Regions from separate parts of the Chitinibacter fontanus genome, predicted to be linked through region 1. Evidence: predicted binding sites of a transcription regulator. Region 1 holds the regulator's gene; each other region holds the start of a gene.
What was found. Region 1 encodes NrdR, which represses ribonucleotide reductase genes. Its sites were predicted from a motif close to AAANACNATATATNGTNTTT; they were not measured.
Positions count from the first base shown of each region.

Region 1 (10,929 bases):
CAGACCCCCAGCGCAAACAACGGGACACAGAACGCCAGAATAATGGGATTTGGCAATATCCATTGCAGCAACAACATCAGTGGTAAAGCAACCAAAGTACCCCAAGTGCCGGGAGCCTTGCGAGCAAGCCCACTACCAAAGCCAAAAGAAAGGAAATGGGCGGGATGTGAACTCACAAAACGCCAATCAGGGATAATTTGCGGCGCTTGCTTTTTGGCAGCGGGGCTTGGATTAACGGTAAAAATCACGGCACTTTGAAATGATCGAAGCCACCAAACGACAGCAGCACCGGCTCTAGTTGAGCATTTAAAAATTGAATTGAGGGGGTCATTTGCGGCACAACCACACCAATTCGCGACGCATTCAGCGCAAACTGTGCCGCACTGACCATTATCTGCTCTCGAGCAGCAACTGGCGCAGTAAAGCACAATTCGTAGTCATCCCCACCAGCTAATTTTGCTTCTAACGCCAAATCAGCAGGCAAATATTTGAGCTGACTTGCCGCAGGTACGGCATCAAGCCACACCTGCACGCCACAGCCCGAGCGATTGCAAATATGACGCAAATCGCCAGCCAAGCCATCGGATATATCTAACGCCGCATGTGCAATAGAGGCAATCGCAGCGCCAAAGCCTACTCTCGGCTGAGGCAAATCAAGTCGTAAGTCGCATTCCTGCGCAATCAATTCAGGCAATCTCACGCGACCAGTACGATGCATAACAGCTGCTGCTGCCCCACCCAAAGGACCAGAGACCCAAATATCATCACCAACTTGAGCCGCACTACGCAACATCGCGCCACCGCGTGTCACTTCGCCCGCCACTTGAATCGCAATGGTTAACGGGCCACGGGTGGTGTCACCACCGACCAATTCGATTTGATGTTCATCAGCCAGCGCAAACATCCCTCGACTAAACGCAGCCAACCAATTGGCGTCAATCTCGGGTAGCGCCAAAGATAAGGTAAACCAGGTGGGCTTGGCCCCCATTGCAGCCAAGTCCGACAAATTAACTGCCAGACACTTGTGCCCAAGTCGCTCAGGATCTGCATCGGCAAAAAAATGCCGCCCAGCGACAAGCATATCTGCAGAGACTGCTAGCTGATGCCCATCACTCACGGTCATTAGCGCAGCATCGTCACCGACCCCCAAATCCGCCTTAAACAATGGGCGATTTGGGCGAGTGAAATACTGTGCAATTAGATCAAATTCGGTCATATAACCAGCAATTAGCCCTGACGTTTCGCGCGAATTGCTGCAAATTCACTAGCACGAACCAGCTCTGCCAATTTGTCGAGCACGCCATTCACAAAGCGATGGCCGTCTGAGCCGCCGTAGGTTTTAGTTAGCTCAATGGCTTCATTGATAATGACAGGATATGGGGTTTCCGGCATTGAAATAATTTCAAACGCCCCTGTATACAGCACCGCCAATTCAACCGTACTAACTTCTTCTAGCGGGCGATCGACATGTGGCTCAATCGCTTTCGTTAAAGCCGCCGCATCTTTGATTACCCCAAACAGAATAGCGCGATACAAATTAGCATCGGCTTTGGTGAAATAGGTACTGCTACCACGCAAATAAAGATCGATATTGTTGACCGTATCTTGGCTCATCAAATATTGATACACCCCTTGCACCGCAAATTCACGTGCGCGGCGACGCGCCGACTTCATGGGCGCCTTCTTTGCGGCAGGTGATTTAGAGCTAACGTTAGGTGATTGTTCTTCGGTCATACTTGTAATGCCTTTACTAAATTAGCGGTTTCAACCGCAACACGCGCAGCTTCACGCGCTTTTTCTACAACTCGTACTTCTGCTTGCTCGTCTGTTTCAGTAGTAAGAATGCAGTTGGCAATAGGCAAACCGGCGTCCAGCGTTACACGCGTGACCCCTGCCCCTGACTCATTAGCCACCAACTCGAAATGGTATGTCTCACCGCGAACAATTGCCCCCAGTGCTATCAAGGCATCAAAACGACCACTAGCTGCCATGGTTTGCAATACCACAGGGATTTCTAATGCCCCAGCCACACTACTCAATAAAATATCTTTTGGCTCAACACCCAGCTGGACTAGCTCATCGAGGCAGTTATCCCGCAAACCTTCACAAATAGGGGTATTAAAGCGGCTCATTACTACGCCAATTTTCATGCCAGCACCTGACAAATTCGGCTTAATCAAAGCAATTCCTTCTACACTCATTTGCACTTTCCTTTATCAATAACTACAGCAGCTGTGATTATTCTGGCTGATGAAAACCGGTAATTTCCAAACCAAAGCCCATCATGCTTGGGATTTTCCGCTCAGGCGACATCAAACGCATGCGACCTACACCGAGATCTTTTAACATTTGGGCACCGATCCCGTACGTGCGCATATCCCATTTTTGCGGCTTATTCAACTTAAGCTCAGGCAAGGCACGGGAAAGCAGATCTTCACCATCCTCAGTGCGGTGCAGTAAAATTACTACCCCTTTACCCGCCTTTTCGATCGCGGTGAGTGCCGACTCTACATTCCAAGAATGGCTACGAGCATCCAAATCTAGCCAATCGATCACCGATAACGGCTCGTGCACCCTTACCAAGGTTTCTTCGTCAGCGGTGGGCTGGCCTTTAACCAAGGCCAAATGTGTCGCTGATGTGAGTTTGTCACGATACACCGCCAAATCAAACTGACCGGCAAAAGTGCGCACTGACCGGCGACCAACACATTCAATTAGCGTTTCAGTACGGCTGCGGTAATTAATCAGATCGGCAATCGTACCAATTTTGAGCTTATGCTCTTCAGCAAAAACCAGCAGCTCTGGCAAGCGAGCCATTGTGCCATCATCATTCATAATCTCGCAGATTACAGAAGCAGGCGTCAAACCTGCCATCATTGCCAGATCACACCCCGCCTCAGTATGGCCCGCCCTCACCAAGACACCACCTGGTTGCGCCATTACGGGAAATACATGCCCAGGCGATACCACATCAGTCGCCTTCGCATCGAAAGCGACAGCCTTACGAATCGTCAACGCGCGGTCATGCGCCGAAATACCCGTACTTACACCTTCAGCAGCTTCAATGGATGCCGTAAAATTGGTGCCAAATGATGAGCCATTACTCGAGACCATAGTCGTTAAATTGAGTAATTTGCAGCGATCCGGCGTCAAGGTAAGGCAAACCAAGCCACGGCCATACTTGGCCATAAAATTGATTGCCTCAGGTGTCACAAAATCTGCAGCCAAGACCAAGTCGCCTTCATTCTCGCGATCTTCCTCGTCCACCAAAACGACCATACGCCCGGCTTTTAATTCCGCAACGATTTCACTAACGGGTGAGATTTGGCTCATGCTTGAGCTCCAATTTGACTTGCTTCTAATGAAACCATGCGCTCAACATAGCGTGCAATCAGGTCTATCTCTAGATTGACCTTTGCACCCGCCGACAGTTGACCCAGTGTTGTCACACTTAAGGTGTGCGGAATTAAGTTAATTGAGAAAACACATCCATCGACAGTGTCTTGTACAGTGTTCGTGGTCAATGAAACCCCATTAACCACCACTGAGCCCTTCGCCGCCAAATACTTAGCCAGTGACTTTGGCGCACAAACGACTAGCTCGCGATTTTCGCCCACGGCATCAAAACTCAGCACTTGACCCACACCATCCACATGGCCTGATACCATATGCCCACCCAGCATATCCCCCAGCCGCAGAGCTTTTTCCAGATTAACTTTAGCACCACTTTGATCCAAACCTACGGTGCAGCGCAATGACTCGCCAGAAACATCAATTTTATAAACATTCGGGGGTATAAGCTCAATCACCGTCATGCATGCGCCATTATGAGCAATACTATCCCCTAGTACTACATTGTTCATATCCAAATCAGCAGCATCCACCGTCAGGCGAACGCCACCATCAAAGGCCTGTACATCTGTAATCTGACCAACCGCCTGAATAATGCCAGTAAACATATTAGTCCTTGTGCTCAGGAAATAATGACGGGTTCGCACTGCGCACCCGCGATGAGGATTTCAATTCATTGCAATGATTACAAAAATAGCTTTTGGCCCCACAGGCTGCTAAAACTTCAAGCTCTTTGCCACAATCAGGGCAGACTGGCTTAGTGTTATCACTCATTTCATTCCCCCAAAGTAGATTCAGCAAATACCACATTTGGATCAGTAAAGCGCAGCTGCAAGCGCTGATCACCCCCTACCATACGGCGATCAAACAAGCTTGGCTTATATTGCTGACTTAGCGCTGCAAGATCAAAATCTGCCATAGCTTGACCACGTCCAATGAAGCTCATCGCCTGATAAAGAATAATTTCATCGACCAGACCAGCCTGCAGCAAAGCGCCGACCAGCTTACCACCCGCCTCAACCGTTACCTCATTAAACCCTTGCTGCGCTAAATACTCACATACAGCAAGCAAATCGACCCTACCAGATTGCTCTGGCAACTCTTTCACCTCTGCAAGCGTGCGCAAAACGGCATGCTCAGATGCCAAATTAGTGGTCAAAATATGCGTTTTGCCTTGAGGAACCGCCTCAGGCAAAATTTGTAAAATCTTCGCCGTAACAGGAGTACGCAATCGGCTATCGACAACCACCCGTTGCGGCTGACGCTGTGCTGGCAAGTCGCGGACTGTCAATTGCGGGTCATCAGCAAGCACAGTACCAACACCCGTTAGCATGGCACAGGATTGTGCTCGTATTTTCTGCACATCAGCGCGGGCAGGAGCGCCAGTAATCCATTGTGATTCGCCACTATTAAGTGCAATACGCCCATCCAAACTGGCGGCCAGTTTAACTCGCAACCATGGACGCTTACGAATCATACGAGACAGAAAGCCCTTATGATGCTCACGCGCTTGTGCAGCAAGCAGGCCATGCGCCACTTCGATATCGTGATTGGCCAAACGGGCCAACCCTTGGCCTGCAACTAAAGGATTAGGGTCACGCAATGCAGCAACAACGCGATCTACTCCAGCGCCAATCAGGGCATTAGCACAAGGTGGGGTGCGCCCGAAGTGACTGCACGGCTCCAACGTAACATAGGCCGTGGCACCTAATATTTTTTCCGGCGCGCGCGATTTCGCCATTTTCAAGGCCATAATTTCCGCATGCGCACCACCGGCAGCCTGACTATGACCATAGCCGATAATTTCACCATGATTGACCAGCACAGCACCAACACAGGGGTTGGGTGTTGTCAGATGAGCTCCTCGCGCAGCAATTTGCAAGGCTTTGGCCATCATTTCATGATCGAACGCGCTAAATTGACTCACTCCTTCGTTACCTCGCGAATCACATCACGAAAGTCTTCAACGTCCTGGAAGGAGCGATATACAGAGGCAAAACGGATATAAGCGACTTTATCCAGCTTGGCCAACTCAGCAATCACCATTTCACCAATTTGGCGGGACATAATTTCGCGCTCACCCACGGTAAGCACTTTCTGGATAATACGGGAAATCGCCTCGTCAACCAGTGGAGTAGGTACTGGCCGTTTATGCAGGGCACGTAAAAAACTCGTGCGTACCTTCTCACGATCAAATTCTGCGCGCTGACCGTTCTGCTTAACTACTTGGGGCATACGTACTTCAGCGGTTTCAAAGGTGGTGAAGCGCTTATCACAAATCGTACAGCGACGACGGCGGCGAACGACGTCACCCTCGTCAGACACACGTGAATCTACGACTTGCGTATCTGGTGAACCACAAAATGGGCACTTCATGAACGAACCCCGCAAAGAACAAAAGAGCGATTTTTATCAGATGAGGACGTAGCTTAAAAACTCAAGCCCAACATACTCTAACCAGGTATCTAGCTAGAAGTCTTGCTTAGCATCAAACCCTGCGATATACATCTTTTATAAAACACAAAAGGTGGAGCGCAATGCTCCACCTCTTTTTCAGCCTAAAACACTAAAAATTAAGCGCCGTAAACTGGGAATTGCGCTGTCAAAGCTTTAACTTTAGCTGCAACAGTTGCAATATTTGCTTCATCTTCCGGATTATCCAGCACATCAGCGATCAAATTAGCCACTTGAATCGCTTCGGCTTCTTTAAAACCACGCGTGGTAATCGCTGGCGCACCGATACGAATACCTGAAGTCACAAAGGGGCTTTCTGGATCGTTCGGGATCGCGTTTTTGTTCACCGTGATGTGCGCTTTGCCCAAGAAAGCATCCGCCGCTTTACCAGTTAGACCTTTAGGACGCAGGTCAACCAAGAATACGTGCGACTCGGTGCGGCCAGAAATAATGCGCAGACCGCGTTCAGCCAAAGTTTTTGCCATTGCTTGCGCATTCAGCAAAACTTGTTTTTGATATTCTTTGAACTCTTCAGTTGCAGCTTCTTTGAACGCTACCGCTTTACCTGCGATCACGTGCATCAGCGGGCCACCTTGCAAAGTTGGGAACACGTTTGAATTCAGTGACTTTTCAAACTCCGCCTTCGCCAAGATAATGCCGCCGCGTGGACCGCGCAGTGTTTTGTGCGTAGTCGACGTTACAAAGTGTGCGTGTGGCACTGGGTTTGGATACACACCAGCAGCGATCAGACCGGCGTAGTGAGCCATATCCACCATGAAATAAGCGCCAACCTTGTCAGCAATTTCACGCATACGCGCCCAGTCAAAACGCAAAGCGTACGCCGAAGCGCCACCGATCAGCAGTTTTGGCTTGGTTTCGAGTGCAACGCGTTCCATATCGTCATAATCGATTTCTTCGTTTTCGTTCAAACCGTAGGCCACGATATTGAACAATTTACCAGACAAATTTGCAGGCGAACCATGCGTCAAGTGACCGCCGTGGCCCAAGTTCATACCCATTACGGTGTCGCCCGGCTTCAGGATCGAGAAGTAAACGGCTTGGTTAGCTTGTGAGCCAGAATGTGGCTGCACGTTAGCGTACTCAGCACCAAACAATGCTTTTACGCGATCAATCGCCAGTTGCTCGATCACATCAACGTGTTCACAACCGCCGTAGAAACGTTTGCCTGGGTAGCCTTCAGCGTATTTGTTGGTGAGTTGAGAGCCTTGGGCTTCCATCACCGCTGGGCTGGTGTAGTTTTCAGACGCGATCAATTCGATATGTTCGTGCTGGCGAACAACCTCAGCAGCCATCGCTGCGGCAAGATCAGGATCGTAAGAGGCGATAGTTTGAGACTTCGAGAACATGAGCGGGCAGCTTCCGTTACCGTTGAAAGATGCGTGATTCTAACACGACTTAGATCAAATCGAGATGCGCAGTTATCAGCTAGCCATGCAAGAATTTCATGATTTCTTTTTTCGCCAGACATTTGCAAGCATTTTGATGGTTTGGCGCAATGAAACCCGCTCATCAGACATCGCATCCAAAAACTCAGCCAAACCTTTGGATTTAGCAACCGTCACAAAGATTAACCAAGTAATCGGCACCGAGACGGCAATAAAATACCCAACCCGCTGCAACAATGGCTCTTCGGCCAAACCAAAGAGATTCATTCCCAAAAAACCAGTAATCGTGGTACCGACTAAACCAAATACTGTTACCACGGTCAAGCGCACAACAGTATCGGCCTGCCGCCGCAGATCATCATTTTCCAAATATTGATTCATGCTTTGCACTGAGTCGGCAACATCCCGATGCAATCGTTGCGTATCCAAGTGAACGGACATCATTTTGAACAATTGAGCGGAGACCACTTGATTGGACACTTCCCTAAACCAGTAACGCTGATTAAATCGCAAAAAACCCTCTAAAAGCAGACGAATCTCGCGCTTGAAGGTTCGAATCGATTGAATATCTTTCAAATCAAGCTCTGAAAGCGCAACTGCCAACCGATCGGAGAACATCAGCAATGACGATTTATGGAAATGCGCAATCAACGCCATTAAGAAGTGCTGGTGACGAAACTGCCCCAGCACGCCAGTAAACGGATCAGAATAAAATTGATTAGCATGCATTCCAACCATCACAAAAGCATGACCATTACACATCATGCGGGTTGAGGTTGAAGCATGCTTACGCTCAGGCACCCAAAAACGATCAAAGCAGCAATTGCTTTCAAACTCGCTAAAAATTTTTCGCGTATATGGCAACTCATCTTCGCTACCTGGGCGAGTTACCATCCCTAGCCGATAAAAATCTTCATCAGAAAGCTTAAATGGGTCATCAACAGCTACATAGGCCAGAATAGGCATTCGATGATATTCAATTTGACGATACCGCAGCGCCCCGGCGGCCGCAGAATGATGCAACACCAGAGGCTGCATCAGAAAATCCCAATGCGAGGCCATTCTTGGTGCACGGTACTGCCCCAAATGCGCCAAATAACCCGCACGATCCTCGTAATCCGACTCAGAAATCACTTCGCCAGAAGCATTAAGCCACGCCACCTTGCGCAAACAATTTGCCGCAGTCGAGTCTTCATCCCACTGAGCAGGAAATGCGCGCCCAAAGCGAAACAACGCATCTTGCACCCGCTTGAGTGGCAAATTCTCTCCAACAATTTCAAACGCTAAAATCACCACATCAACATCGTAAAAGAAATACAAGTCGATATGCGCCACCTTAAAATGATGTACAGCACCATCTTTAAACATCATCAAAACTGTAGAGATGTCGGTACGGCGAAAAACATGCAATGGGGAGTGCCCGTAACTACCTAAGCCCGAAGATTTATTCTCGCCATATAAAAAACGCTGAACATAAGGAAGGAAAGTGACAAACTCACGATAGTGACGCTCCTCGAATTGCTCGGGAGCACCGTCAAACTCTGTTGCACGAGGCTGCCAGGGAGAGCCAGCTGCAGCAGCCTCTTGCATTAGCTCCCACTGCCGCCCCATTGCCCTAGATTCACCGCTTTTGCGCGGCATGGGCATTAACTGCAAAGGCCAGATCAGAATTTGCCGGAAGTGCTTAACTAACACATCAGAACTTGTCGCCATATCTCACCCTTTTTAATGGAGAAACTGGCGACCATCGGCTAATGATTACGAATTACAAGCCTTTAACCGCATACACGGCCAGAGTATTACGCCAGTACCCTTGGTAGTCCATCCCGCAACCAAACAAGAAGCGATCTTCTACTTCCATTCCAACAAAATCAGCCTTAATCCCCACCGCCTTACGATCATGCTTTTTATCAATCAAGACAGCTACATGCACCGCACTAGCACCCTGTTGTTTGCAGTACTCAACAATCGCAGCCAAGGTGTGACCTTCATCAAGAATGTCGTCAACAATAACGACAGTGCGACCACGCAAATCCTCGCGAGGCTTAACCTTCCAATCCAATTCGCCACCAGAAGTCTCGTTACGGTAGCGAGTTGCATGCAGATAAGCCATCTCAAGCGGAAACTTAAGGCGCGGCAACAAATGCCCCGCCACAATCAAGCCTCCATTTAATACGGTATACACCACAGGGTTAGTATGTGCTAAAGCCTTACACATCTGCTCACCCATCTGATCTAAAGCAGCCAACACTTCGGCCTCAGGATGCAAGCAATCTGCATTATCTAAAATGGTACGAGCTTCGGGCAATTCCATGGTCACGATAAAATCCTCACTCCAAGCTTAATGCCCAGAAAAATCACAAACAGTAAATAATTCAATACCTTGTTGCCGCACAAGATTTGAGCCCCCCAACTCGGGCAAATCAACAATAGCAGCCGCCTCAACCACATTTGCGCCAATCCGCCTCAGGAGATTGGCCGCAGCAATCATGGTTCCACCAGTTGCAACAAGATCATCAATTAATAATACGCGATCCCCAGCTTTGCAAGCATCGGCATGCAACTCAACCGTTGCCGAACCATATTCAAGCTCATACTCTTCGGCAATGGTATCAAACGGCAACTTCCCTTTTTTACGCACAGGAACAAAACCCAGATTCAGCTCGTAGGCAACTACAGCCCCCAAAATAAAGCCGCGAGCATCAACGCCAGCCACCACATCTAGATTTTGATCCATATACCGATGCACAAAAATATCCACAAGCACCCGAAAGGTTTTAGGATCTTGCAGCAGCGGCGTTATATCGCGAAACATGACCCCCTGTTGCGGCCAATCCGGAACCGTTCTTATCCTTGAGCGAATGTAATCAGCGTAGGGCGGCATAGCCAAAACAGGGGCAGTCATCATCTAATCTCAGTGAAAAAAAGCAAACTTCACGACCCACAAGCCTGCAATAATCAAAACCGCCGGACTCAAATCTTTATGACGACCTGCCAGCAATTTAATTACTGCATAGCTAATAAAACCAAATGCAATGCCATCAGCAATTGAGAATGTAAATGGCATTGCTAGCGCTGTCATCACCGCAGGAGCTGATTCGGTAAGGTCATTCCACTCAATTTCGGCCAAGCCACGCGTCATTAGTACAGCCACATAACACAATGCTGGCGCGGTTGCATATGCGGGCACGGTAGCTGCCAACGGAGAGAACCAAAGCGCCAACAAGAACAAAATTGCCACCACCAATGAGGTCAAACCTGTGCGACCACCGACCGCGGTGCCTGCAGCAGATTCGATATACGCAGTTGTTGACGAAGTACCCAATGCTGCGCCAGCAGTAATCGCTACCGAATCAGCCAAGAGTGCTTTCTTTAGGCGAGGCAACTTACCATCTTTATCCAGCAAACCTGCGCGATGAGATACACCGATTAACGTACCTGTGGTATCAAACAAATCGACGAAGAAGAATACAAACACCACCCCTAGCAGACCGACATTGAGAGCACCAGACAAATCCATCTGCATAAACGTAGGTGCAATTGACGGAGGCGCTGAGAAAACCCCCTTAAACTGTGACAAGCCCATCAAAATAGAAATGCCAGTAACCGCCAAAATCGAGATAATGATCGAGCCGTGAATTTTGCGGTATTCAAGTGCAATGATTAGAAAGAAGCCAAATATGGCCAGCAAGGTCGTTGGCGAATGGATATCACCCAA
Region 1 covers NZ_CP058952.1:3,523,205-3,534,133, forward strand. The annotation lists gene HZU75_RS16690 (phosphatidylglycerophosphatase A family protein) at 1-248, opposite strand, end outside; gene thiL (thiamine-phosphate kinase) at 245-1,216, opposite strand; gene nusB (transcription antitermination factor NusB) at 1,228-1,674, opposite strand; gene ribH (6,7-dimethyl-8-ribityllumazine synthase) at 1,731-2,201, opposite strand; gene ribBA (bifunctional 3,4-dihydroxy-2-butanone-4-phosphate synthase/GTP cyclohydrolase II) at 2,239-3,333, opposite strand; gene HZU75_RS16715 (riboflavin synthase) at 3,330-3,959, opposite strand; gene HZU75_RS17830 (zinc ribbon domain-containing protein) at 3,961-4,161, opposite strand; gene ribD (bifunctional diaminohydroxyphosphoribosylaminopyrimidine deaminase/5-amino-6-(5-phosphoribosylamino)uracil reductase RibD) at 4,127-5,278, opposite strand; gene nrdR (transcriptional regulator NrdR) at 5,275-5,727, opposite strand; gene glyA (serine hydroxymethyltransferase) at 5,925-7,172, opposite strand; gene HZU75_RS16740 (hypothetical protein) at 7,269-8,924, opposite strand; gene HZU75_RS16745 (hypoxanthine-guanine phosphoribosyltransferase) at 8,977-9,525, opposite strand; gene HZU75_RS16750 (adenine phosphoribosyltransferase) at 9,553-10,095, opposite strand; gene HZU75_RS16755 (NCS2 family permease) at 10,126-10,929, opposite strand, start outside.

Region 2 (10,929 bases), 1.2 Mb from region 1:
ATCAGATTTGATCCCCGAGCTACAAGGCCGCTTTCCAATTCGCGTGGAGCTCAACTCGTTAACCGTGGAAGATTTCGCCACTATTCTCACCGGCACCGATGCCTGCTTGGCAAAGCAGTATCAGGCACTATTGGCAACCGAAGAGATTACCGTCAACTTCACTCATGACGGCATTGAAGCGATGGCGCAAATGGCTTGGTCGGTGAATGAAAGCACCGAAAACATCGGCGCGCGCCGCCTCTACACCATCATGGAGCGTCTGCTGGAAGATGTGTCTTTTGAAGCCAAACGTGGCACCGTTGATATCGATGCCAGCTTTGTACGGGAAAAACTAGGCGGACTTGCCGCCAATGAAGATCTGGCCCGCTACATGCTGTAATACTCGGCAAGGTATTGCCTTGAATGGATCGCCCCGTGATCCCTACAGGGCAATACCCGCTAGAAACTACAAGCAATACTCAGACCGGCGCCTTCCACCCCCGGCCCAAACATATACCGTACAACAAACCGCGTCCGAGTCACCAGCGGAATCAAATCACTGGAATCCACTTCCAAGCCCGTCCCGATGGTTGATAAATAATCAAAACCCAACTGCCCAGCTTGATCGCCGTAATAGCGAGAATGGGATGCCTCAAGCACATAACGTAAAGGTCGCGCAAACAGATTAATACCAGTTGGAGCGCGGTAGCGCGTATAGAGATTGGCCGTCTGTGAATTGGCATGACTATCTATACTGCCGCCATTGGCAAAACCTTCCAAATGCATGGCGGAATAACGAAGCTCAATATCAATTTCATGTTCGGGCTGCACTAATTCGTAATCCAGCATGAATGCCCCACCATAACCCAAGGCGTTCATGCTGCCGCCATTGGAAAAATTGAACTCCGTATCAAATTTTTGATTTAAAAACCAATTGGCAATTTTTAAATCGCTTTGCACCGTACCGAGCGAGAAATTCACAATCGGCCGTAAAACCAAATTTTCGCGCAATGGAAAATCCCAACCCACTCCGCCCATCGCCGACAGCGTTGTCCATTTCATCGGAATGGAGCGCGATTGTTCGCCATTGCTTGCCACAAACATCGGGTCATAACGGCTATAGGCAATCGCCCCCTCCAGATAAAGCGGAACTGAATCGCTCAGCGTTGCACCGCCGCCCAACTGGCTCATCACCAATTTTTCACCATCGCTTTTCGAACTCTGCATATTGAGGCTGCTGCTGGCCAAATCCAGAATCACGGAATAGGACATTAAGGCCAACACCGCATCCGCTTTTTTACGTACCGAATTGGGCTCCAGCGTAAAACCACCGTTGATCTCGCGGTTAGTACTGTCACTCGCCCATACAGAATGCCAGACCATGAGGACAAATACAGCGAAAAAAACACTCCAAATCCGCAACATAGCGTATTCCACGATTGCCCGAGACAGGCCGAAGAATATCATTGTCGCCAGTAGTCGCAAAACTCAGCATTGCATTTGTCACCCGCACAAAGGGCCAAACACTTGACCCTTCACACACGAATCAATGCCGACATCATGTCAGCTTTCGGAACGGTCAGTCAGAATTTGATTCTGGTCAAAAACCACATATTTAGCGCACACCAAGCATATAAAACACCATATATTGTGTTTACGCATTAACGCCAGTGCTGCGTACTGCATGCTTGAAATAGCGCCCCAATCTTGCAGCAACAGCACTTAGCCACTACGGCGCAGAACCGAGTTTGTCTCGATTTTGGGCGTTATACCGCTGAATGAGCCACTTGGGGCGAGCGAATGGGCTCGCCCGCTTTTTCGCGCAACTCAACTGCGCGACAGCTTATTCATGCATGTTTGCATCAATGTTCGGCCATCGATTTAGCGCCGATACACACCGTTTACAGGGGAAGCCAAGCTCATGCTGAAAGTCATCAAACGCGATGGTGCCAAAGCCGCTTACGACGGCGCCAAAATCTTTGAAGCCTGCCGCCGTGCAGCAACTGCAGCACGCTACCCAGAGCCGGAGCTGTTGGCCGAAGAGATTACCGCCTACGTGGAAGATGAATGCCGCAAGCTAACTGAAGCTGATTTATTTAGTAAAACCCCCTCTCAACTCGATATCCCTACCATTCAGCAGCTCGTTGAAGATGCGCTGATGGAGCAATACCCGGAAGTTGCACGTATATATATACAGTACCGATCAGATCGCGATCGTATTCGGGCACAGGGCTCGGAGCTGCATGCCAAACTGATGGGGCTAGTGAATAAAACTGACAAGGAAGCCACCACTGAAAATGCAAACAAAGACGCCAATGTTTTCCCGGTGATGCGCGACTTAATGGCTGGCATCGTTTCCAAGCAATTTGCCAGCACCTTTTTGCCCAAAGATATTTTGGAAGCGCACAACAGCGGTGATATCCATTTTCACGACCTAGATTACTCACCGTTTCTGCCATTTACCAACTGCTGCTTGGTCGATTTGAAAGGCATGCTACAAAACGGTTTCCGGCTGGGCAACGCCAAGATCGAAAGCCCTAAATCAGTGGGCGTGGCCTGCGCCGTTACCGCGCAAATTATCGCGCAAGTAGCCAGCCATCAATATGGCGGCACAACGATTCCCAATATCGACCAAACCCTTGCACCGTATGTATTAAAAACCTATGAGAAAAATTTAGCGATTGCCGCCGAATACCAGATCCCCGATGCTGAACGCTACGCCAAAGAGCGCACCGAAAAAGAAGCCTACGATGGCATTCAGGCCTGCGAGTACGAAATCAACACGCTGTTTAGCTCAAATGGGCAACAACCATTCGTGACATTCTCATTCGGCATGGGCACCAGCTGGGCAGAACGGATTATTCAGCAATCCATTTTACGAGTACGCATTAAAGGTCTAGGCAAAGAAGGCACCACCCCTGTCTTCCCCAAATTGGTGTTCTTCATCGACGAAGGGATCAACCTCAAGCCAACCGACCCTAATTACGACATTAAACAGCTCGCACTGGAATGCACATCCAAACGGATGTACCCCGATATTATTTCGGCTAAGCTCAATCGCCAGATCACTGGTTCTAGCGTTCCGGTATCACCCATGGGCTGCCGCAGCTTTTTACCTGCTTGGCGCAACGCAGCGGGTGAAGAAGAACTCGACGGTCGCAACAATCTGGGCGTGGTCAGCCTAAACCTGCCGCGTATCGCGATTGAAACCAAAGGGGATCTAGCACGCTTTGAGCAATTACTGAACGAGCGCCTTGAAGTGTGCTTTCGCGCGCTGCATTTGCGCATTGAACGTCTCACAGGTGTGAAAGCCAATGTAGCGCCAATCTTATATACCGAAGGCGCCTTCGGCATTCGCCTGCAACCTAACGACGACATCATTGATATTTTCAAAGATGGGCGCGCCTCAATTTCATTGGGTTATATTGGTCTGCATGAAGTTGGCGTATTACTGTTTGGCAACCACCCTGCTCATAACCCAACGGCACAAGCCTTCTTGCATCAAATTGTGCAAACCATGAGTGAAACAGCCAAACGCTGGAAAGCCGAGACCGGTTTTGGCTATTCGCTGTATTCAACGCCGAGCGAATCACTATGCCATCGCTTTTGCAAACTCGACTATGAGCGCTTTGGCGAGATTGCCGAAGTCACCGATAAAGGCTATTACACCAACTCATTCCACTTAGATGTACTGCACAAAGTTAATCCATTTGAAAAAATCGATTTTGAAGCGGGCTACGCTGAGCTCGCCAGCGGCGGGCATATTACCTACGTCGAATTACCCAATATGAAGCACAATCTGCTGGCACTGGAACGCATCTGGGACTACGCCATCACCAAAGTGCCGTATTTTGGCAGTAATACTCCCGTTGACGCGTGCGGAAAATGCGGCTTTATGGGCGAAACATTAGCAACGGCTAATGGATTTACCTGCCCAGAATGCGGCAATCACGACAGTGCGACACTTTCCGTCACCCGTCGCGTTTGTGGCTACCTCGGCAGCCCTAACGCTCGGCCATTTAATGCCGGCAAGCAAAAAGAAGTGATGCGCCGCGTAAAACATTTTGGCCAAGCAAAATACAGCCATGGGTATACGGACAAAGACGACACCAGAATAGGCCCACAGAGCAATACCCAAGAATTATCACCCGTATTATGAACTACGACCGCTACTACACCCACGATCTAGTCAACGGACCCGGCATCCGCGTGACGCTGTTTGTCACCGGATGCACCCACGCCTGCCCCGGCTGCTACAACCAATCGACGTGGGATAGAAAATCGGGCTTACCTTTTACGTCACAAATGCAACAAGAACTACTCGACGCCTGCGAGGGGCATGACGGGCTAAGCCTATCCGGAGGTGATCCACTTCACCCCGCCAACCGCGAAGCGGTTCTAGAGCTCTGCAAAGCATTCAAAGTTAGGTATCCCGAGAAGAATATTTGGCTGTGGACAGGGTATTTATATAAAGAAGTAGAGAAACTGGAAGTATTTGACTTTGTTGATGTCGTGATCGATGGCAAATATGAACAAGATAATCCTGCAAAAGCCCCCTGGAGAGGATCTAGAAATCAAAACCTCGTGATTCTTCCAAAATAAGCAACTAGCCATCGAAATGGCATACAAACTGCTTCGACCCAAAGTTAAATGGCCACGATTGTTTAACAAATTCAGGGAGGCAAGAATGAAAGGTTTTACCCTCATTGAACTGATGATTGTACTTGCCATCATCAGCATCCTCGCTGGCATTGCCATTCCTCAATTCACGAGTTATCAACGTTCAGCCTGGGATAAAACTGCGCAATCCGATCTCAAAAATATTCTTACCCAAGCTCAAGCTGGGAGCGAAGAATAAATTGGCATGCTAATTGCTTGATAAGACATGAAGTGGAAACACAACCCACACCCTTAATAAGGAGCCTCACATGAAACACCTGCAAAAAGGTTTTACACTGATTGAATTGATGATCGTTGTTGCAATTATTGGCATTCTAGCAGCGATTGCAATTCCACAATTCTCTGAATACACCAAAAAAGGTCATGACAAAGCAGCTCAGTCAGACCTGAAAAATGTGATTACACAATCTGTGGCTAACTCAGCCCAATAATTAAGCTGATGCCCTTAAAATTTGGAGAATTCAACATGATCAAACATATTATTACTGCAGCAAGCCTCTCATTGATTGCATCTGTAGCTTTTGCGGCACCAAATCTCTGCACAGGCTCAACCTCAGCTGGTTCCGGTAGTGCTTGGACTGTACCAACCCCAGCTAAATTCGTTGTAACCACATTTACCCCAAAATGTTCTGCAAGTGTTTTTGTTGAAGGCGCGGAAGACACTACTAGATTTTGGGGTTCATCAGGCTCTGCAAAAGGTAAAACCACATTCATTGGCAATACAGCTGGTGGTGCAGTAACAAGCAGCACAGCGTGCGATGCCACAGGCTGCACCGCAGCAAACGTAACAGGGTCACTAACTAACGCTGCAAACTTGGGTTCATAATAGTTGCATCTTGACTAAGTTGCGCGCCCCTGCTACTAATGGGGCGCGTTTTTATTTCTTGGCTCACTATGTTCGCTCTTATAAAAAGCTCGTTACAAATCGGCTTACGCGGCAACACAATTCGTGGCATCGCTTTATTTGGAGCCTTTTTAATTTTTCTCGCCTATTTAACTGGCAGCTTTTCTCCACGACAGCCGCAAACGGTTGCCCTAGATGTTGGTTTTTCATTTTTACGCATCACACTCGTTTTTCTAGCTATTTTTTGGATTCAGGAACTGATTAGCAAAGAAATCGACAAAAAGACCATCTATTTCACTCTTGCCTACCCAATACCACGCTGGCAATATTTGATCAGCCGCTACATTGCTGTTTTAGCCTTGAGCGCAGTTTTCACCCTCATATACGCGCTGATGCTGCTTATGGCTGCCACCTATGCCAATACGGAATATCAACAGCAATTTATAGTCAATTTGGGTGCGCCGTTTTGGTTCACACTACTTGGGCTCTATCTAGATGTTGCGGTCGTTACCTCATTTGCCTTGTTGGTAGCCACATTTGCCACCACCCCGCTACTCCCCTTGGCACTTGGACTAATTTACGCCATTGCAGGCAAAGGGCTAGGTGCTGCGCTAGAATACATTCACGCTGGCGCGGATGGTAATGCAAAAATGGTTTCCAATTTCAAGCAATTACTAGATGTCATCAACTGGCTAATCCCAGACCTATCCCGACTTGATTGGCGCATAAGTGCACTCTACAACTTGCCGATTAATTACTCTGCCATGGCTTTGAGTTGTTTGATGGCTATTAGCTACATCTGTATTTTGTTAAGTCTAGCGGCACTAATTTTCCAACGCCGTGAGAGTTTTTGATGCGCCAAGAACTGAAAATCTGCAGCGCATTAATACTTGCAATTGCCGCATTTATCCCGACCCATTTAGCAGTAAAAGAATTAACGCGCGCCAAATTAGCCGATGAAATCAATACCGCGCTACCACCTTTAGTACAAATTGCATTCGCACTTGGTGATCGCAATCTAGCAGCCAATGTAAGTGGACTACGCAGTTTAGTTGTAAGCACCAGTAATATGCAATCATCGCAATACACCGTGCTTGCCCGTGTACAAGCCGATACCGCTTGGCTAAACCCCATGCATGAGGACAACTATTATATTGCAGCAGCCATCCTACCTTGGGAAGGCCAGCTCGCCCCCACACAATTTATTCTTGAACGGGCCCGTCTCAGTCGCACATTTGATTGGCAACCAGGATTTTACGAGGGCTTTAATATTTATCATTTTGATAAAGCCCCTGTCAAAGCTGCTGATACTTTAATCAAGGCCGCACAAAATGCTTTAAGCGAAAATGATAAACTAACCTTGTTGAATATCGCGGCACGCTGGTATGAGAAAGGCTACGAACCAGCATTAGCCAAAAATGTCGTCGAGGGAATGGCAAAGCAAAGTAACCACCCCGAGTTTCGTGCCTACCTCGAAACACGCTCAAAACGTCTCGAAATATTAGAGCAACTACAAATGGCAGCAAATCAGTACCAAAAATCCAACGGGAAACAGGCAATTAACTTTGAAGAACTCCTTGAGGCTCGGCTAATTTCTCAGCTACCAACTGATCCATTCGGTTTTGGCTACTACTTTGACCGAGAAGGCAAACCCCAACTTCGAAACACACCTCAATAAAATGACTACAGCCCTATCAATCCTTGAACTTTCAAAGAGCTATAAAACAAAGACAAATGGGGTTAAATTAGCCGTCAACCAAATCAGTCTTGAATGTGCCCCCGGTGAAACCTTCGGCTTTATTGGCCCTAATGGTGCGGGGAAAAGCACCACTATCAAAATATTAACCGGTGTGATCCAGCCCGATAGCGGCCATGCATATATCTTCGGCAAAGACATCAGAAATCCTCAATCTCGCCAAGGTGTCGGTTATGTACCTGAAAATCCATATTTGAATGACAGCTTAACCCCTTTTGACATCCTCTCCTGCACTTTACAAATACATGGCAGCAAACCAGAACAGCCCGCCAAGCACATTATGCACTGGCTTGAGGAGCTCGACATTGCTCAGGTATCAAAAAAGAAAATCCGGAGTTTTTCTAAGGGTATGACTCAGCGCACTGCGATAGCTCAAGCCCTATGCATCAATCCTAAGCTACTGATTTTAGACGAACCCTTATCAGGACTAGATCCCATTGGACGCCGCGACGTGATTCAATTACTCAACAAATATAAAGAACAAGGAGGCTCAATTTTTATGACCTCACATGTGCTCTATGATATTGAACAGCTGGCGGATAATGTTGGATTTATAAAAGATGGGCAACTCACAATTAACCCTCTTGCCAACAATCAGCAAACACTTCGAGTTAAAACGCGTGGCATTCAAGCACTAAGTGGCGCACAGCAGACATCTCACAACATTTGGGAACGCACAATTGACCAGCAAGGTTTGAGTACATATGTCGCCCATGCGACAACGCTGCACCACACACTAATAGAAATCACGCCAGAGAACCGACTTTCAAGCTTGTTTTAATTAACGCGATAAGGTCGATCATAAGTATCAGCACCCTCTCGAACAACTGCACACCCATACGAAAACCACAATCCATCATCCACCAACAAAGATGTGATTTTCTTAGCCCCTAAACTAGGATAATTTTTCCGCAAAAAAACGACATCTACATTTGACTTCTTGCATAAATGGATCAAGTCTAAACCTGACAACCAGGCTGCACCAGAAAGCCATTTAGCCGAATGTAGATCCCATCCTTCTTCCTTATCGAACAGTACGTTTTTAGGCACCCTAGGCGCAATAGATTCGACCCAAGCCATCCTTCTCCACAAATTTAAAGCATGCTCTTGATAAAATGCAATGCCAATTGCCTGAATGCTACCGACATAATTTGCAGCCCTCAATCCGAACCACACCCACTCTGCATGATCGGGCCAGAAAACAACTTTGCCTTCAAATTCATTTTGACCCAGACTTTGATCAAGCGAGTAACTTAATTCCGTTTGAATTTGCCTTACTCCTCTCTGATCATGAGAGACCAAAGCAAAAATAACAGTCAAACACAGCACTGCAACCTTAGCGATCCAATGAGTGACCAACGAATAAGTCACTCCGCAGGCAAGCGGCAAAAAAAAGATTGGTAACCATAGATAAAAGGCTTGCCCCATGAAACGTAGCATTAGTAATTGCTCGGATATCCCCCCACCCCGCAACCAGCCACAACAAACCAACCAAAGTGTCAGTATGATTAAAGTACTTAATTGGACATCAGCACTCTCAAACATCGGTTTCAAGTATCTGGGTCGAAATGCAAGACACAAGCCCAGAATCAATAAGACATATTGCTGCTGCGCGCAAGCTACTATCCACACCCCCCCAAACCATATAACGAAAAATCGCTGCTTCGAGGGTGCAACCTGCCGCAAAATATCCGCGATAACCACAAACACTAACACTAAACCAACGGACAATATACGCCAAGGTTGCAGTTGCAAAATCAAAGCCACAGGCAAAATCAAGCTGCAAACCAGTGAAAGCAATATGCACAGAGCAACAACAACTAACGCAGAAAAGTAAATCTCTCGATAAGAAGCCAATCTCCAACCCAAAATTAAAGATGACATCACCAACACGATGGGAAACCATTGAATACTGTGCATGGACTTAACAACAACAATTCTTGATGTAGACCGCACCAACTCAAACCAAACTCCACTCATGTTCGGCAAAGACAGCATGAGGAGGAAAAGAATCACGCCTATTACAGCAACCCAAATCCATTTGCTATTTAGCTTTAATAACTCCGTAAAAATAATGATTGTCACTGCACCCGCCCCCATCAAAGGATGAAGGATGAGCGCCATAAGAGAGCATATCCCGACCATGACACTCTTTCTTCTCAAGTACAAATAAAGAGCAATGCATGCCAGACCTAAACTAAAGGGTCTAGCCGTTGCAAAATTTTCATTTAAATACAAGTCTAAAGAAGGAAAGATAGAATAAGACAGAGGGAGACAAACGAGCATCAGCACAAGAATGAAGCGATAACATCCCTGCACAAAAAATCCAATCAAGGCGTACAACGCCAATATCCAAAACAATCCTCCAAACATAGAAACAATAAATGCGCCATGCATGACGGAAAATAACTTAAGTACTTTTAGATACAAGTAAGGAAAAATAGTAAAATTCCCTTGCGATCCATAAGCAAACCAAAGCTCCCCTACAAACCACTGTGGATTAGCCAAATGATAGGCCTGTATCAGATAAACTCGAGCATCATGCCAAATTCCTCGATAAGGGTGCGCAAGTACCCAGCAAGCAAACAACACAATCACAGAACCCAGATTCCCAACACCCGAAGCCAAAGAGGCATAACTTTTGCTTAAATTCTTCTGTCGATTTAACACTACGGCTATTCCTAAAATGAGCCTATCACGCCACCTATCACGCCAATTCCTCTCCTACCTATTTGTAGGTGGGGCAGCCTTTGTCGTTGATTATTCAAGCATGATCTTTCTAGTTGAACGTTTAAGTTTTAATTATATTGCTGCAGCAATAAGCAGTTTCATGATTGGACTGCTAGTTAATTTTTTTCTTTGCAGAAAATACATTTTCAGCAGCATCATAAACTCGTTGCAAATGGAGTTTATGCTTTTTTTTATAACAGGAATCACAGGCGTAATTCTATGCCTTAGCATTCTACACCTACTAGTAAGCGTTTACCATATAAACTACAAGGATGCCAAGTTAGTTGCCACAGCTGTAGTTTTTGTGTTCAACTTCTTATCAAGAAGAGTAATAATTTTCTCACACACCCCATTATCTAAAATGCTTAATAAATACCAAAAATAATGAATAAACATATTATAATCATCGGAGCTGGCCCAGCTGGATTAACTGCGGCTTACGAACTTCAAAAACTTTGCCCCAATTGTAAGTTAACCATAATTGAAGCCGATACCCAAGTAGGCGGGATATCTAAAACGGTTCAATACAATGGAAATCGGATGGATCTCGGTGGTCATCGTTTTTTTTCGAAATCTGCTTGGGTAATGCAGTGGTGGGCCTCTATTCTACCAATGGAAGGATCCACCAAGAACAATCATATTAAATATCAAAACCAAACACTAGAAATTTCACCATTCACAGCAAACAATACACAAATTGATAGCTCAGATAAATTCTTATTAAGACCCCGCCTTTCTAGAATCTACTTTCTCAGAAAGCTATTTGACTATCCAATTAAATTAAATTCAAACACAATAAAAAACCTAGGCATCAAAAGAATACTCAAAATCGGCATAAGTTATTTAAAAGTAAAAACAAACCCAATCAAAAATGAATCAAGTCTAGAAGACTTCATCATCAATAGGTTCGGCCAAGAACTTTACCTAACTTTTTTTAAAA
Region 2 covers NZ_CP058952.1:1,111,860-1,122,788, forward strand. The annotation lists gene hslU (ATP-dependent protease ATPase subunit HslU) at 1-379, shown strand, start outside; gene HZU75_RS05265 (hypothetical protein) at 439-1,362, opposite strand; gene nrdD (anaerobic ribonucleoside-triphosphate reductase) at 1,901-4,138, shown strand; gene nrdG (anaerobic ribonucleoside-triphosphate reductase activating protein) at 4,135-4,581, shown strand; gene HZU75_RS17630 (type IV pilin protein) at 4,667-4,837, shown strand; partial or broken gene HZU75_RS17325 (prepilin-type N-terminal cleavage/methylation domain-containing protein) at 4,908-5,004, shown strand; gene HZU75_RS05290 (hypothetical protein) at 5,074-5,373, opposite strand; gene HZU75_RS05295 (ABC transporter permease) at 5,554-6,357, shown strand; gene HZU75_RS05300 (hypothetical protein) at 6,357-7,181, shown strand; gene HZU75_RS05305 (ABC transporter ATP-binding protein) at 7,138-8,040, shown strand; gene HZU75_RS05310 (hypothetical protein) at 8,037-9,929, opposite strand; gene HZU75_RS17715 (GtrA family protein) at 9,946-10,374, shown strand; gene HZU75_RS05320 (NAD(P)/FAD-dependent oxidoreductase) at 10,374-10,929, shown strand, end outside.
Region 2: a site for NrdR is predicted at 1,616-1,635, ahead of nrdD (anaerobic ribonucleoside-triphosphate reductase). Genes of this name have one in related genera too.

Region 3 (10,929 bases), 360 kb from region 1:
TTTAAATTTTACGTCGCCTGATCTCGATTCATTGTATGCCCGCATGCGTGAGCTTATGCTTAGTAGTATTGACTCAAATGGTGAGCCTGTTACTACTAGAAAAGTCTTATATTTTGATCCTCATGCCGCTAATTATTTAATACAATTAGGGCAGAAAATTGAGTCTTCAATGATGCCAGATGGAGCCCTCTCAAAAGCAAAAGATCATGGTTCAAAAAAAGTTAGAAATATTGCCCGGATCGCTGCTGCTTTGTCGTTATTCGAATCGGATTGGGATGTGATTACTGTGGGCTTCGTTAAATTTGCAGAAAATATCATGGATTATTTTACTGATGAATTTTTAGCTGTATTTGGGGAGCCAGAGAAACAGAGTCAATTACATCAAAATGCTGAGGCTCTTTGGGAATGGCTTGTTGGATTCACTCTTAAGAATAGTAATCGCTATGTCTTGAAGTCTGAAATAATGAAACTTGCCATACCAACTAGGCTGCGTAAAATTGAGGAATTAAATCCAGCGATTGAATATTTAGCAAGTATTAACAGAATAGGTAACTTTTTTTACGAAAACCTTAACTACATAGATACATCTCCTAGAGACAATTATGACACTGCGTCATTAGGTTTGGCTATAAATCGATATCGTTTTGGCCGTAAGAAAAAAACACCATTTAGTGCGTTTTCAACTTTTACTTTGTGATGCGAACATGCGGTCAACGCGGTCTGTTCGCGGTGAACCAGTTGTTTGTAGGGTAAGGTTCGATTTGGTTTTTTTATACCTTACCCTATGCTTTTGCCTTTCATTGTAGTGCCCGATTAATCGGGCATTTTTTTATACTGGTTTTTAATATGGTGACTAAGTTGTTTTGAATTGGAAAATGGATGCTAAGTATGTACATTGCTAATTATATGAATTGTATTGCGTATAATCTATTTGCTCTTGTGAATTTGATGTGCGCAATGTAGTTTGTTCTTCTTTTTGGTCCGGTTATTAGTGTTATATGGTTTTATATTGCTTTACTTGTGGTGGCAATAAAATAATACAGTCTAATATAATTGTCATGATAAAGCATCGGAGCTAATAATGTTGTCTACTGAATACCTGAGTTGTCACCTTAAAGATATTGAGAAATCTGAGAGTGTTGCATTAAATTTACAAATATATCATTTATCTGGGCATGAATTCACTTTGATTGATCGTGGCTGTTTGTCAATTGCAACGTTGGCAAGAATTGAAAAAATGATGAAGCAAATTCAAATGATTAACGAGCCGCCTTTTGAAGAGAGAGTTTCTGTACAAGGTCAAGTTCAACTGAAGACCAATATACTTGGAAAACTGTTTAATACCTTGTCTCGATTGCCTGCAAAACAAGCGCTTAGTCACACACTACCTAAAAAAGCATTCAGCCCTACTGTAGAGCTTTTGCTGACGATGCTAGATGGTCAAGAGTGGCGGTATGTTAGTCCAAGCTATGTGATGTTTGATGGTCGTATGGCTGCGTATCACTTTAATGATTTCATCGAACGCATGCGAATAGCAGTGCGCCAACCCAAATTTCAAAAGAAGGTCGCGTATTGGTGTGGTCTTGCTAGTAAAAATCACCAAGGGGCGGTTAAGTATTTGTGTCGCTTGTTGGATAAATACAAGCGATTGCGCGTAGTACGATTGGATCTAACTTACCAACTAAACTCTCCTGAAAGGCACGATGAGGTGCTCTGTAAAAAGCACTTTAAGCGCTTTACTGAAAATCAGAGAAATAATCAGCTATTTAAAAATGTAGTGGGTTTTATCTGGCGGCTGGAATATGGCAAGGAAATGGGGTTCCATTTCCATTGGATACTACTATTCGATGGCGATCATGTCTGGAAAGAGGAGTGGTATGCAGATCAGATCGGGAATTACTGGAAAGAAACAATCACTGCTGGGCAAGGTGCTTTTCATAATTGCAATCGAGCAGCCAGAATCAATGGGCATCGAAATAGTGCGGGCTATGGTTTAGGGGAGTTGAAGTTAAATGATCGTCAAAAGCTCGATACTGTGTGTAAAAACGTCATTGGCTATTTGACCAAGGTTGATGCGCTCATTCAGTCAAAAGGTGTAAATGGCAAAACATTTGGGCGGGGTGTCATGCTTTGAAGTGTTCAGGCACGTTTGAGTGCATCTTCTTATCTGGGAGGTCAAAGAGTGTCTACAGTGTTCCAGAAAGTGCCAAGACAAGCCACTGCTGCATGGTACATTGAATGGTACACCGAGCTATGTATTAAAAGATAAAGCCCTTAAAAATCAGGGCTTTATCTTCGCGTGTTGGTGGAGGTGGGGGGAGTTGAACCCCCGTCCAGAAGCACTCTACAGTGAGTTCTACATGTTTAGCCTTATCATTTGGGTTTTAACTCTCAATCACGCCGATGGGCAGGCTTGAAGAGAGCGAGTCACCTTAATTTAACCTTGATCCAAGTAACCCGAATCAAAGCGATCCCATCTAAATGACTCTGCTGCCGGTTTTACCCGACCCGCCCGATGGGCCTTGCGGTGCAGAGTCTAGCTTAAGCAGCTAGAGCGTAAGTTTCGTCGTTTGCGACTATTTGTTTTCAGTTGTTTTTACGGGCAGCTGAGACCCCGACATGCCCTCATCCGCTTTGCAACCCCTGTCGAAACCATGGCACCCCCAGTTTTTACAGCTGTCTTCATGCGAAGTGAAGAATGGCGATTATACCTTGCTTACCCCAAATGGCCTAGCAATTCGAGCGGATGATTAATACTCAAATCGGCGCCCCAGCTTTCGGGCTGGTCGGTGTCGCTGATGTAGCCATAGTTGGCCAGCACAGTTTTCATCCCTACGCGGCGGCCCGCCTCGATGTCGCGCTCGGCATCGCCGACATACAGACAATGAATCGGATCAATGCCCAGCTCTGCGGCGGCATGCAGCATGGGCTTGGCATCAGGCTTGGGTATGCCTACAGTATCTCCAGAAACACAAGTCTGTGGGGCGATAGGTAGGGGGAGTAATTGCACCAGCGGGTCGGTGAAGCGCATCGGCTTATTGGTGATAATGCCCCAGCGCATACCGCGCGCGTCGATCTCGCTAATTAGCTCGCTAATGCCGTCAAATAGCGTGGTGCCTTCGCAAATCTTTTCGGCGTAGAGGTCTAAAAAGCGTTCGCGCAGTTCACCAAAGCGCGTGTGGCTTGGCCCAATGCCAAAGCCCAGCTCCAGCAAGCCCCGCGCACCGTGGCTGGTCACCGGACGAATATCGTCCAGCGAACGTGGCGCAATGCCCTCTTCGATCAGTAGCCGATTAAGCGCCGCGCCCATATCGGGTGCGGTGTCGGCCAAGGTGCCATCGAGGTCAAACAACACGGCTTTGATCATGTTCATACGCCTTTACGCGTTGCGACGAGGTAATTCACGTCGGTGTCGTCGGTAAGTTTATACACTTGCGTCAGCGGGTTGAACGTCATGCCGGTGACCGCGACAGTATCAAGCCCCACGGTCCGCGTCATGCGAGCCAACTCCGATGGCTTGATAAACTTATCGTAGTCGTGCGTGCCACGCGGCAGCATATTGAGTACATATTCAGCACCCACCACCGCGAGTAAGTACGATTTTGGGTTGCGATTTAAGGTCGAGAAAAACACCCAGCCGCCCGGTTTTACGAGGCGCGCGCAGGCTTCGACAATGCTGGCGGGTGAGGGTACGTGTTCGAGCATTTCCATGCAGGTAACCACGTCGTAGCTTTCTGGCTCGGCCGCTGCGAGCTCTTCAACCGGGATTTTGCGGTAATCGATGGTGAGGCCTGACTCGAATAAATGCAGTTTGGCAACTTTGAGTGATTTTTCAGCCAGATCAATCCCAGTGACTTGCGCGCCGCGCTCGGCGAGGCCTTCGGACAAAATACCACCACCGCAGCCTACATCTAAAATTTTCAGGTCTTTAATACCCGAATGCTGGTCGATAAAGCCAATGCGCAGCGGGTTGATTTCGTGTAGTGGTTTGAACTCGCTGGTTTTATCCCACCATTTGTGCGCGAGTGCAGAAAATTTGGCGATCTCGCCATCATCAACATTGATTGTATGGGTATCAGTCACAACGGTAATCCCTAGTTGGTTTGCGGGGCAATACTGTCTTGAATTTTGCCTTGCCAATGGCGCGCAGTGCTAAGCACTTCTGCAAAATTCAAGCTCTGGTGTTCGTGTCGGCGGTAAACGGCACGGCCGGCAATCCAGACATCACTGACCTGTGTGCGATCGGCCGCATAGACTAAATGTGAAATGGGATCGTAGCATGGTTGCGTGCCTGCTTGCGCTAGATTTAGTGCAATCACATCCGCTTGTTTTCCCACTTCTAGGCTGCCAATTTTATCCTGTAAGCCCAGCGCTGTCGCGCCATTGATGGTAGCCATTTCTAGTGCTTGCCAGGCGGGAACCGCTTCGGGGTTATCACTTTGTCCTTTGGCCAGTAGCGCGGCAAGGCGCATTTCGGCAAACATATCCAGCTTGTTATTGCTGGCTGCGCCATCGGTACCGATGCCAACATTAATGCCCGCGGCCAGTTGTTGGCTAATCGGGGCGATGCCAGAGGCGAGTTTTAGATTGCTGGCCGGATTGTGGGCAATATGAATGCCTTTTTTTGCCAGTAGGGCTATTTCACTTTCGGTAGTGTGCACCATGTGAGCGGCAATTAACGGGCTATCGAGTAATCCTAGCTCTGCCAGTCGCTCCAGTGGACGTACGCCATATTCTTTAAGGCTGCCTGCAATTTCATCAGCACTTTCATGAATGTGGCAGTGAATGGCTAATTCCAGTTCGTCGGCTAGTGTGATAATCCGGCGGAAGGTCGCGTCGCTCACCGTGTACGGCGCGTGTGGAGCCAGCGTAAATTGCACCAGATCTTCCCCGATAAATTCGTCGCGGCAGGCTAAGGCTTTGCGAATGTAGTCATCGGCATTGCTGGCGTATGGGGTGGGGAATTCCAGGATAGAGCAACCCACGGTGATGCGGAATTGAGTATCGATTGCCGCCCGAGCCACCGCTCCGTGGTGGAAGTACATGTCATTGCAGCAAGTGGTGCCACCCGCAATCATCTCGGCAATCGCCAGTTTGGTGCCGTCAAAAACAAATTCATCGCTAACGTGCGTGCCTTCCGCAGGCCAAATGTGTTCATTGAGCCAGCGCATTAGCGGTAAGTCATCGGCAAAGCCACGCAGCAAAGTCATCGCCGAGTGGGTGTGCAGATTAATCATGCCGGGCATGAGTGCATGATCGGGTAATTTGATGATTTCTGCGCTAGGGTAGCGGCTTAGTGCATCAGCTGTGGCTTGTAGCGCGATAATTTTTTCGCCCTGAATCACGAGCGCATGATCGGTGTAAACAGTGTGGCGGGGGATAACTGGGATAATCCAGCGTGGTAGCAAGATTTGAACTGACATATCAGCAGCGTGGCGTTAGAAGTGCGTTTATTGTACGCCAGAAATGCAAAAAGCCGACCTTGCGGTCGGCTTTTCAAGCAATCGGTAAAAACCGAATTACTTAGCAGCAACTTCAGAAGCTGCAGAAGCAACTGCAGAAGCAGCTTCAGTAGCAGCAGAAGCTTCAGCAGCTGGTGCAGATGCTTCAACAGGAGCAGAAGCTTCAACTACAGCAGAAGCAGCTTCAACTGGCTCTTCTTTTTTACCACAAGCAGACAAAGCAACAGCCAACAAAGCAGCAACGAGCAAAGATTGTTTCATTTTGAAATCCTTTAAAGATTAAGTTTAATTACTAACCAATTAGGTAATCGGGTTATTAGCCAATTACCGAAAATTCACTTCGGTGTGTGTTTGTTCACAACCAACGGACTGAATTCTAATCAGCTCACTTCCAAATTGCTAGTGTTCTGCACGCTTTTCCGCAGTGGAATCTGCTACTTCATGTAACGTCGTGTACATCCTTATAAATCAAGGCGTTGCAGTGCACTCGTCGCGGTGGATTGTTCCCAAAGTGTGGCAAATTGCTGTTTGAGCAATGCGATGTTTTTAGCGTCATTCGCTAATTCACCACGATACCAGTCGTAATGATGACGGACTAAATAGCTATGCCCGTCCGCGATGCCCCAGCCTTTTTGCCAGTGACTTAAATGCACTGGAATTTGGCGCAGCTCAATTAAATGTGCAAACCGATCTTTTAATTGCAAAAAGCGGGGGCACTGCTGGGCGAGAAATTCAGTCTTAGCCACGAGCACTTGCAGGCGACCAGGTGCAGCTTGCGAGAAAAAATCCCAAAGGCGTTGATAGTTGCGCAAGCTACCTAAGTCGCTTTCGGCCAAATCGTTCTCGCACAATATTAATGTATGTCGCGCTTGCGTAATTATTTCGTTGAACGCAGTCTGATACCCAGTTCGGGTATCAAACTTCATTGCTGCGTTATTCGGCGGTGGGGTGGAGGTAGCCATATTCATGGTAGCTATAAAGTAAATCGAGTAACTCATCTGAATACTCGTCTGCTGGCAGCGTACGGGTATCGGCTAGGGTGTGCAGCTGGGCGAGGTCTTCATCGCTGGCGTCGTCGTATTCGAGCTCTTCACCATTGATATAAATTTGCTCGGTGCTGTAGAGCATCTGGCTTTTTAGGTCGAGCGACACACCTCGCGCGGCAACTGCTGCTGCAAAGTCGTCAAAATCCAGCGGTGCTTCAGTGCGATCAAAAAAGACATGCGGTTTGGGCTCGGAAAAATAGCGGCCAATAAATTGCTGCACTAAGCGCTCATCCCATTTAACCTGTTGCAGCATCTGGCTAATTTGCGCAACAAAAGCCTCATCGATCTTGGCCGGTGTGTCAGTGGCTTTGGCGTCTGGATCGCTATACATGCCTTCAAGGCAAATTTCATCTTGCAAGAATTCTAGAAACTTGGTCGCCATTTCCTGGGTTTTCGGTGCCCGAAAGCCTACCGAATACGTCATTCCTGGCTCAAGCGCCACGCCGTAATGCGCGTATTTTGGCGGCAAATACAGCATGTCGCCGTGCTCTAAAACCCACTCTTGCTCAGGATTAAAGTCTTTCAAGACGCGAATAGGGGCGTCTTCAATAAAGCCCGAGGCATCATCACTCGAAATCTGCCAGCGCTTTTGGCCACCAACTTGCAGCAAAAATACGTCATACGAGTCATAATGCGGCCCCACTGTCCCGCCGGGGGGGCGTAGGAGATCATCACGTCGTCCAGCCGGGTATAAGGCAGGAAGTTAAATTGATATAAAAAATCGGCAATGTGAGGCACTAAGTGGTTCACATTCTGTACCAAGATAGTCCAATCCGTGGCTGGCAAACGATTGAGGCGATGCTGGCTAAACGGACCGTTTTCTAGCTTCCAACGGCCATGGCTAAATTCAATTAGCCTGGATTCAACGTCATCGCGCTGGGCAAATTGAGCCAACCGAGCAAAATCGATCAGCTCTGGAAACTGAGTCCATGCCTGACGAATGAGCAGGGGTTTTTTTTGCCAGTATTCGGCCAGAAATTGTTCGGGGGTTAAATTTCCCAACAGTGCTACATCGAAAGGTGTTTTAGGCATGGCTTGTGACTATAAAGAAAAAAATAATGAATTTACTGCCAGCACGCCCAGTATCAAGCTAAAGGCAGCGTGCCGGTAGTGAATAAAACCTAAGAGATTGCACTGCATGGTTTGCGCCAATTGCCGCTCGCACAGAGCGCGTGGTGCCATGCTGCAATCCGATAATAATCGTATTATTGCACCGACTGGAGACACCATGCTCAATGTAGGCGATTTAGCCCCAGATTTTTCTTTACCCGATGCCGCGATGGAGATGGTTCAACTGAGTCAGTTTCAGGGTAAAAAAAACGTAGTGCTGTATTTCTTTAATAAAGATCATACGCCCGGCGGTATTGTCGAAGCGGTTGAGTTTTCTGATTTGGCTGACGCATTTTCGCAATGCGAAACCGTTATTCTGGGGGTGAGCCTGGATGATTGCCTAGCCCACGATAGCTTTATTGATGAGCAGGGGCTGTCATTTGATCTTTTGTCGGATACTGATGTGATTGTCAGCCGCCTCTATCATACTGTGCACGAATGGGAAGCGCAGGGCGTGGTAAGATGCGGGATAGAACGCTCAACGTTTGTGATTGATAAATCCGGGGTGATTCGGCATGCTTTGTATCATGTCGCACCCAAAGGCCACGCGGCCGAAATTTTGAAACTTGTAAAACAGCTAGGATAAACACTATGCAAATCGCCAAAAATTCCGTTGTTACACTGACTTATGAGATGTACGACGCTGAAGGCAATCAAATCGACAAAACCGAAGAACCGATTGCTTACCTGCACGGCGGTTACGACAATATCCTGCCGCTGGTAGAAGAAGCGTTGCACGGTAAAGCCGTGGGCGACAGCATTGAAGTAACGATGTCTCCAGATGACGCATTTGGCGAATTCGAGCCAGAATTGGTACGTGATGAAGACAAAGAAGGTTTCCCAGCTGATGTAGCCGTTGGCATGATGTTTGAAGCTGATGATCCTGAAACTGGCGAAGTGATTTTGTTCCGTGTGACTGAAGTTGAAGGCAACCGTGTGACTGTAGATGGCAATCATCCTTTCGCAGGTATGACGATCCGTTTCGCTGCGACTGTAACTGGCGTGCGCGAAGCAAATGCTGAAGAACTGGCGCATGGCCACGTGCACGGTGAACACGGTCACCACCACTAAGATGGTGCGCCTGCCGCTAATGCGGCGTGCGAAATAAAAAAAGGCGGATTGTTCCGCCTTTTTTTATTGGCCGCACAGTAGAGCTAACGCAATGAGTGGGCCAGACCTGATGTTGCAAACTTGCAACTGCCTGTCATGTAAGTGTAATGCAGCAACAGGGAATAAACTCAAGTAAACATTGGGTTTAGTCAAATCATGATTCCGTCTGTCTGCTAGCACAGCCTGTGCTAGTTGCACCAGTCCCCCTCTTTCCCCTAGTATTTGTGCCACAACAGTGATTGAGACACAAGATGTAGTGTTTCTTCACAAACTATACACAGACTTATACACAAAGCTTTGAGGAACCGTGCATGTACGCCACGCTCGATAGTACCCCAACTAGCCGCTCGGACAGCGCTGAAATCCAGTCGCCATCTCACGATGCTGCCCACTATGCCAATTACAAGATTATTCGTCGTAATGGCGCAGTGGTGGCGTTTGAGCCAAGCAAGATCTCGGTAGCCGTGACTAAAGCCTTTATCGCAGTACAAGGCAGCCATGCAGCATCTAGCGCAGCGGTGCGCGAGCAAGTGTCGCGTTTGACCGATTCAGTCGTTACAGCACTGATGCGTCGCAAGCCAGAAGGCGGCGCGATTCATATTGAAGATATTCAAGATCAGGTTGAGTTGGCGCTGATGCGCTCGGGTGAGCACGATGTAGCACGTGCCTACGTGCTGTATCGTAGCGAGCGTCAGCGCGAGCGCGATGCGGCGCGCCATGAGGCTGAGCCAGCCGAACAGCACACGATCAATGTGGTGTTTGAAGATGGTAGCAAACGAGCGCTCGACCTGAGCAAACTCAAAGCACTGATCGCCTCGGCTTGCTCGGGTCTTGAGCAATACACCGATCAAACCTTGATCCTGAATGAAACACTGAAAAACCTTTACGACGGCGTGCCAGCAGAAGAATTGCGCAAATCGGCTATTCTGGCCGCACGCACTTATCTGGAAACCGACCCAGCTTATGGCTTGGTGACGGCACGTTTGCTGCTCAACAGCATTCGCCGCGAAGTATTGGGCGAAGAAACGAGCCATGAAGAAATGGCGGAAACCTACGCTAGCTACTTCCCGCGTTATGTGAAAAAAGGCATCGAAGCCGAGCTGCTGGACGAAAAACTAGGCCAATTTGATCTGGCTAAGTTGGCCGCCGCATTAGATCACAACCGTGACTACCAATTTGGCTATTTGGGTTTGCAAACCCTGTACGACCGTTACTTCCTGCACATTAACGAGCGTCGCATCGAGTTGCCACAGGTGTTCTTTATGCGCGTGGCCATGGGTCTGGCGCTGAACGAAACCAATCGTGAAGAGCGTGCGATTGAGTTTTACAATGTGTTGTCGAGCTTTGACTTCATGTCATCAACGCCAACGCTGTTTAACTCAGGCACCCGCCATAGCCAGATGTCGAGCTGCTACTTGACTACTGTGCCAGATGATCTCGATGGCATTTTCGAAGCGCTGAAAGAAAATGCGTTATTGAGCAAATTTGCGGGTGGTCTGGGTAATGACTGGACTTCCGTGCGTGCGATGGGTAGCCACATCAAGGGTACCAACGGCAAATCACAAGGTGTTGTACCGTTCCTGAAAGTGGTGAACGACACCGCGGTGGCCGTGAACCAAGGTGGTAAACGCAAAGGTGCGGTATGTGCTTACCTCGAAACTTGGCACGCCGACATCGAAGAATTCCTCGAATTGCGTAAAAACACCGGTGACGACCGTCGACGTACGCACGACATGAATTCAGCGAACTGGATTCCTGACTTATTCATGAAGCGGGTGATGGAAGGCGGCGAGTGGACTTTGTTCAGCCCATCTGAAGTGCCGGATTTGCACGACAAAGTGGGTAAAGCGTTCGAAATCGCCTACACCAACTACGAAGCCAAAGCCGCACGTGGCGAAATGCGCGTGGCCAAAACCATCCCAGCTTTGAGCCTGTGGCGCAAAATGCTGACGATGTTGTTCGAAACTGGCCACCCATGGATTACGTTTAAAGACCCATGCAATATTCGTAGCCCGCAACAGCACGTTGGCGTGGTTCACTCATCAAACTTGTGCACTGAGATTACCCTGAATACCAACGACGAAGAAATCGCCGTATGTAATCTGGGCTCGATCAATCTGTACAACCACCTGAAAAATGGCGAGTTGGACGCAGAAAAACTATCGCGCACGGTCAAAGTGGCGATGCGTATGCTCGACAAC
Region 3 covers NZ_CP058952.1:243,545-254,473, reverse strand. The annotation lists gene HZU75_RS01195 (YfjI family protein) at 1-697, shown strand, start outside; gene HZU75_RS01190 (YagK/YfjJ domain-containing protein) at 1,082-2,134, shown strand; RNA gene ssrA (transfer-messenger RNA) at 2,304-2,665, opposite strand; gene HZU75_RS01180 (HAD family hydrolase) at 2,717-3,367, opposite strand; gene ubiG (bifunctional 2-polyprenyl-6-hydroxyphenol methylase/3-demethylubiquinol 3-O-methyltransferase UbiG) at 3,370-4,083, opposite strand; gene HZU75_RS01170 (TRZ/ATZ family hydrolase) at 4,095-5,423, opposite strand; gene HZU75_RS01165 (hypothetical protein) at 5,520-5,723, opposite strand; gene HZU75_RS01160 (DUF7931 domain-containing protein) at 5,924-6,424, opposite strand; gene HZU75_RS17610 (JmjC domain-containing protein) at 6,396-7,118, opposite strand; gene HZU75_RS17605 (cupin domain-containing protein) at 7,031-7,540, opposite strand; gene HZU75_RS01150 (peroxiredoxin) at 7,689-8,204, shown strand; gene HZU75_RS01145 (FKBP-type peptidyl-prolyl cis-trans isomerase) at 8,210-8,689, shown strand; gene HZU75_RS01140 (ribonucleoside-diphosphate reductase subunit alpha) at 9,040-10,929, shown strand, end outside.
Region 3: a site for NrdR is predicted at 8,971-8,990, ahead of HZU75_RS01140 (ribonucleoside-diphosphate reductase subunit alpha). Genes of this name have one in related genera too.